2 regions of the Streptomyces sp. NPDC102258 genome follow, and region 2 is predicted to be linked to the other one. Evidence: riboswitches for the same ligand, from Rfam matches in the RefSeq annotation. Region 2 holds a riboswitch; the other holds the start of a gene.
What was found. A riboswitch is a leader RNA that binds a small molecule or an ion and turns the genes downstream of it on or off. The one in region 2 is predicted to bind guanidine.
Positions count from the first base shown of each region.

Region 1: it holds a riboswitch for guanidine, as region 2 does, so the genes downstream of both, ACZ6ZT_RS00915 (hypothetical protein) here and ACZ6ZT_RS05690 (DMT family transporter) in region 2, are expected to answer to the same signal.

Region 1 is NZ_JBVJLO010000001.1:197,725-201,115, reverse strand. It holds gene ACZ6ZT_RS00920 (FAD-dependent oxidoreductase) at 1-1,244, shown strand, start outside; guanidine-III (ykkC-III) riboswitch at 1,273-1,335, shown strand; gene ACZ6ZT_RS00915 (hypothetical protein) at 1,416-1,937, shown strand; gene ACZ6ZT_RS00910 (NUDIX domain-containing protein) at 2,384-3,391, shown strand, end outside.
Region 2 is NZ_JBVJLO010000003.1:9,160-12,550, reverse strand. It holds gene ACZ6ZT_RS05695 (transglycosylase domain-containing protein) at 1-1,512, shown strand, start outside; gene ACZ6ZT_RS05690 (DMT family transporter) at 1,589-1,909, opposite strand; guanidine-III (ykkC-III) riboswitch at 1,943-2,020, opposite strand; gene ACZ6ZT_RS05685 (GroES family chaperonin) at 2,070-2,414, opposite strand; gene ACZ6ZT_RS05680 (DUF3618 domain-containing protein) at 2,461-2,778, opposite strand; gene bcp (thioredoxin-dependent thiol peroxidase) at 2,895-3,362, shown strand.

The DNA of each region.
Region 1 (3,391 bases), on a different contig from region 2:
ACCAGGAGGGCGTGGGCGGCGGGCTCGACGTGGTGGTCGTGGGGGCGGGAGCCGCCGGGCTGGCCTGCGCCGCGGATCTCCTCGCGGCGGGCCTGCGCGTGAGGCTGCTGGAGGCTTCGGACGCCGTCGGCGGCCGGATCCGTACCGACCGGGTCTCCGGGTTCACGGTCGACCGCGGGTTCCAGGTGTTCAACACCTCCTATCCGCAGGTCAAACGCCGTCTCGACCTGCGCTCCCTGCGGCTGCGGGCCTTCACCCCCGGGATGCTGGTCCACACGGACGGCCGGTTGCGCCGCGTCACCGATCCCACGCGCCGCCCGGCGGCTGCCCGGGACCTGCTGCCCGGCCGGCTGTTCTCCGCCCGCGATCTGGCGGCCCTGGCCGTCCTCTCGGCCCGCGACATGTTCGGACCGGCCGGCGCGGGGCGGACGCGGCCCGACACCACCACGCGCGCTGGGCTGGCCGAGGCCGGTTTCTCACCCCGCGCCGTGGAGACGTTCTTCCGGCCGTTCCTGTCCGGGATCTTCCTGGAGGACGAGCTCCACACCTCCGCCCGCTTCTTCCACCTGGTCTGGCGCAGCATGCTGCGCGGCACGCTGTGCCTGCCGTCCCGGGGCATCGGCGCCGTCCCGGCCCAGCTCGCGACCGCCCTCCCCGACGGAGTCCTCGCCACCGGCAGCCCGGTCACGGCGCTCACCGCCGACGGCGTGGCCCTGGCCGGCGCCGGCGAGCTCGCCGCCCGGGCGGTGGTCGTCGCTGCCGGGCCCAGAGCGGCGGCGCGGCTCCTGCCCGGGCTGGACGTCCCGGCCGGCCGCACCGTCACCACGCTCTACCACGCGGCGGAGCGCTCCCCGCTGCCCGAACCGACCCTGGTGATCGACGGCCGGCGGCGCTTCCTGAACTCCTGCGTCCTGACCGAGGTCCACCGGGGATACGCCGAGGACGGACGGGCGCTGGTGTCCACCTCGGTGCTGGGCGCACCCGACCCGGCGCGGGAAGCGGCCGTCCTCGCCGCGCTCGGAGAGGTGTACGGGGCGGACACCGCCACCTGGCAGCCCGTCCACCGGGTGACCGTCCACGACGCGCTGCCCGCCATGCCCCCGCCGCTCACCCTGTCGCGTACCACCCGCTTCGCCCCGGGCCGGTACGTCTGCGGGGACCACCGGGCCACCGGTTCCCTCCAGGGCGCGCTCGCCTCCGGTGCCCGGGCGGCACGGGAGGTCCTCGCCGATCTGCGGGGGTGACGCTGCGATCGGCGGTGTTAGATTGTCCGGCGGCCCGGTCCTGGGGCCCCGGACGAGATGCGCCGTACCCGGTTACGCACGACGACGCGCCAGGCACCTTCCCCACCGGCGGGCGCCGAAGCGCTGTCCGGTCCCGGGCGGTGTTCCCTCGTTCCATGGATGGGCCGACACATGACCGCGCACCCCGAACGCGCCCGTACCGGACACATGGTGACCGACGCCGGGCACCTCCTACCGCCGGAGCCGGCGGGGCCGGGACCCGTCGGAGCCCTCCCGGCGGCGGGCGGACCGGGCATCCCGGTGCCCGAGCGGGGCGCGTGGCTGCGGCGCGGCATCAGCCGTGACGGCGGGCCGCTGGTGGAAGACCGCGAGGTGGTGTGGCTCCAGGTGGGCCCGTTCTTCGCCGACAGCCGGGGCTTCGCGGGCATGACGTCCTTCGACGGCGCGGCCGTACGCTTCCACCACCTGACGGGCGAGCCGGGTGAGGACACCGGCTCCTTCCGGTGGGAGGGCGCGGATCTCGTCGAGTGGGGCACCAACACCGACGGCAGCACCTTCCTGGAGGTCTGGACCCCCCTGCCCGCCACCGACGGCGACACCGGCTCATGGACCGGCCCGAACCACCACGTGGTCCGCGTCGGCCGCCATGTCGTCCACGTCGATGCCGGGGCGGGGGCGTACTGGCGGTTGTGACGTGGCTCAGTCACGGCGGTGCCCCGGCATCGGGCCCCAGCGAGCGGTAACCCGCAGTGGCTTGACTGGTCGGGGAGCCCGGCGCCCAGCCCCGGCCGGGCTCGTCTTTCGCACACGACGCCTGGCCGGGCAGGCCGGAACTCCGGGAGCGGGACGGGCGCGCCGACGCCCTTCCCCCCTTTTCCTCCCGAACCGATCGTCCTCTACGCCCGTGTGGCGATCGAAGGCATCCGCCCCGGCCGCACCTTCACCGCATCCGGCTGGGACTGACCGACGTACCGTTTCCCGAACAGCGAGAGGATTCGTCCGTGGTTGATCCCATCGTGCCGCCCGCCCCTGCCGAACCTGATGCGAGGAACGGGCCGGGGCCCCTCTCCTCCAGCGCGCACAAGACGGAGCCGTGCGGGAGAACGGCGGGCCCACCCCGCCGCCAGGGCCGGTACACGGTGCCCGTCGACGTCCACCTCATCCTGCGCCGTGAGGGCGACAGGGGCCCGGAGGTGCTGCTGTCCCGCCGGGCGGGGCCGGTGTACGCGTCCGGTCTGTGGCATCTCCCGTCCGGGCACCTCGACCCGGACGAGGACATGGTCGAGGCCGTCATCCGGGAAGCCCGCGAGGAAACGGGCGTGTCCATCCGGGTGGAGGACGTGACCGCGGCGGTCACCGTCCACCACCGCCCGCCGACGGGTTCCCGATCCCGCCTCGGCATCTTCTTCGAGGTGCGCCGGTGGTCGGGCCGGCCCCAGGTCATGGAGCCGGACCGGTGCGACGGCATGGGGTGGTACGCGCTGGACGCCCTGCCGGGGCCGATGGTCGCGTACTGCCGGGCCGGGCTGGACGCCTACCGGGCCGGCCTGCCCGCCGCCGTGCATTTCCAGCAGCCCGGTGACGCCGTCGAGTACGGCCAGGAGGGCCCCGACCGCACCCGCCTGCTGGCCGGACCGCCCACCGACGGCATCCATCTGCCGTACCGGCTCCGGGTGTTCGCCGAGCAGGCCGTCGGCCGGATCGCGCAGGCCACGGAGGTGTCCTGGGTGCGCGCCGGCAGCCGGGTGTGGCGGCTCACCGGACCCGACGACGGGGGCACCTGGTACCTGAAACGGCACCGCGGGCCGACGTTCCACAACCGGGAAGTGGCCGCGTACCGGTCGTGGGTGCCGACGCTCGGGCCGCGGGCCCCTCGCCTCGTCGCGGCCGACTCCGAGGCGCGGGCCGTCGTACTCACCGCGCTGTCCGGGCGCCCGGTGCACGGGATGGTCCTCGGCGCCGCCGACGAGACGCGCATCCAGCACGGGCTGGGCCGGCTCGTCAGTGCCCTCCACGGCGCCGCACCCGCGCGGCCCGCCGGCTCCGCACGGGAGGCCGACATGGTCGCGCTCCATCTGGAACGCGCCCGTCCGTACCTGGCCGACGGGGACGAGGCCCTGGTCCGCGCCCTGGTCAGCGCGTACGCG
Region 2 (3,391 bases):
GCCGCCGGCCTTTCCGGACAGCGCGGCTACCTCGTGGAAGCCGTCAAGGACTACATCACCGAGCACGGGATCCTGGACGACAAGACCCTCGCCGAGGGCGGTTACCGCATCACCACCACCATCGACAAGCGCCGCCAGGGGGAGTTCGTGGACGCGGTCGCGCGTCAGATGGGCGACAAGCTCGACCCGGCGGCCCGTCCCGCGGACCGCCTGGTGCGCGCGGGCGGGGTGTCCGTCGACCCGGCGACCGGCAAGGTCGTCGCCCTGTACGGGGGCATCGACTACACCAAGCAGTACGTGAACAACGCGACCCGGCGCGACTACCAGGTCGCCTCCACCTTCAAGCCGTTCGTCTTCGCGTCGGCCCTGGAGAACGGCTCCCGCACCCAGGACGGCCGGCGGATCACCCCGAACACCGTCTACAACGGCGACAACAAGCGCCCGGTCGTCGGCGGCCGGATCCGCTTCTCACCGGAGAACGAGGGGCAGGTCTCGTACGGCCCGATCACCGTCAACACCGCCACCGACCTCTCCGTCAACGCCGTGTACGCGCAGATGGCCGTCGACGTGGGCGGCGCCAAGGTCAGGTCGACCGCCATCGCGCTCGGCATCCCGGAGGACACCCCGAACTTCGACGCGGGTCCGGCCATCGCGCTCGGCACCATGCAGGCCAGCGTGCTGGACATGACCCAGGCGTACGCGACCCTCGCCGACCACGGCCGCCGCACCCCGTACACGTTCCTGGAGAAGATCACCAAGGACGGTGAGAACCTCCACCTCCCCGACCGCAGCCCGACCCAGGCCATCAGCCGCGAGGCCGCCGACACGACCACGTCCATGCTGGTCAGCGTGGTGGACAACGGTACGGGCACAGCCGCCCTGGCGGCCGGCCACCCGGCCGCCGGCAAGACCGGCACCGCCGAACAGGACCGCTCGGCGTGGTTCGCGGCGTACACCCCGGACCTGGTCACGGTGGTGGCGATGATGGGCCAGGACCCGGACACCGGGACCCTCCAGTCCCTCTACGGGGCGCTCGGCGAGGCCCGTATCGGGGGCGGCGGCTATCCGGCGCGGATCTGGGCGGCCTATACGAAGGCGGCCCTGGAGGGCACCGACCCGGTGGACTTCGACCTGGAACTCCAGCCCGGCGCCGACCAGCCCCCGCCCCCGCTCCCGCCCACGACCCCGCAGCCGCCGCCGACCACCGGCCGGCCCTCGTCGCAGCCGCCCACTCCGCCGACGGGCGGCCAGACCGGGGACGGCCGCACCCAGGGCGGCGAGTCGCAGGGCGGCCAGTCGCAGGGGGGCCGGACGCAAGGCGGCCAGAGCACGGGCGGGCAGTCACAGGGCGGGCAGTCGCAGGGCGGCCGGCAGGGCGGGCAGCAGGGCGGCCAAGGCCAGGGCGGCCAGAGCGACGGGGGCCTGACCCAGGGCGGCCAGAGCACCGGCGGCGACATCGTGGGCGGCATCCTCCAGAACCGCCGCCGCCCCTCGGCGGACCTCCTGGAGTGACGGCGCCGGACCGGTGCCGGACCGGCGTCGGATCAGTGCCGGACCGGCGTCGGATCAGTGCCGGATCAGTGCCGGATCAGTGCCCGGACGTCGCCTTGAGCCCGACCACGGCCACCAGCAGCAGGCAGATGAAGAAGATCCGGGCGGCGGTGACGGGCTCCCCCAGCACCGCCATCCCGAGCACGGCCGCCCCGGCCGCGCCGATGCCCACCCAGACGCCGTACGCCGTACCGATGGGCAGGGTCTTGGCGGCGTAGGACAACAGCACCATGCTGGCGACGATGCCCGCGCCGGTGAAGACGGACGGCCAGAGCCGGGTGAAGCCCTCGGTGAATTTCATGCCGATCGACCAGCCGACTTCGAGCAGACCGGCGACGAGAAGAAGAACCCATGCCATGACCAGGCACCTCCGGAACGAGAACGGAAAGGAAGTGCGTCGTCTTTGCGTCCTGCGACCCGGTACGGCGCGTCTCGTCGGGGTTCCCCACCACCGTAGCAAAGGGCAGCACGAAGGGCCGGTGACCATGGTCACCGGCCCTTCGTGCTCATCGATCCCCTCAGAGGTACAGCCCGGTGGAGTCCTTCGACCCCTCCAGCCGCTCCGCGGCCACGGCGTGCAGGTCCCGCTCGCGCATCAGCACGTACGTCGCCCCGCGCACCTCCACCTCGGCCCGGTCCTCCGGGTCGTACAGGACCCGGTCGCCCGGCTCCACGCTGCGCACGTTCTGGCCGACCGCGACCACCTCGGCCCAGGCGAGCCGCTTGCCCACCGCGGCCGTCGCCGGGATCAGGATGCCGCCGCCCGAGCGCCGCTCGCCCTCGGGCAGGTCGGACTTCACGAGCACGCGGTCGTGCAGCATGCGGATGGGCAGCTTGTCGTCGTGGGTGGTGTTCTCGCTCACGCCCCGAACCTACCCGCCCCCGCGCGAGCGGTCCCCCGCAGGGTCCTCACCGCTTGCGTCGCGCGGAGACCACCAGCAGCCCGACCACTCCGGCCGCGAGGAGCACGACGGGCACGATCCGCTCGGGGCGCGGGGCGCCGTCCGCGCGGCGCAGGCCGCCCTTCACATCGGTGACGAGCCGGTTGACGGCCACGAAGGCCCGTCCGACGGTGTGGTCCACCGCGCTCGCCGCCTTCGCCTTCGCGTCCCCGATGATCGTCTGCGGGTGCATGCGCACGCCGATCTCGTCGAGCGTCTCGGCGAGCTGCTCGCGGCGGCGGACGATGTCCGCCTCGATCTGTGCGGGGGTCCTGGCTTCCGGCACCGCGCTGCCTCCGTCGTCGTGTCGTGCTCGTGGTCGCATGGGGCGTATCCGCCATGAACAGTCTGTCAGCTTAGTCTCGTGACGTACCGTTCCCCTCCCGAGGAGAAGACCTACCGATGAGCGAGCGACTCCAGCCGGGCGACACCGCCCCCGCCTTCACCCTGCCCGACGCGGACGGCAACGAGGTGTCGCTGGCCGCCCACCGGGGCCGCAAGGTGATCGTGTACTTCTACCCGGCCGCCCTCACCCCCGGCTGCACCAAGCAGGCCTGCGACTTCACCGACAACCTCGCCCTCCTCGCCGACGCCGGCTACGACGTCATCGGCGTCTCCCCGGACAAGCCGGAGAAGCTGGCGAAGTTCCGCGAGCAGGAGCACTTGAAGGTCACCCTGGTCGGAGACCCCGACAAGGCGACCCTGACGGCGTACGGCGCCTTCGGCGAGAAGAAGCTCTACGGCAAGACGGTCACCGGAGTCATCCGCTCCACGGTGGTCGTCGACGCAGAGGGCAAGGTCGAGCACGCCTTCTACAACGTCAAGGCCACCGGCCACGTAGCCAAGATCATCAAGGACCTGGGCATCTGATCCCGCCCTTGAGCGGCCCCCACCGACGA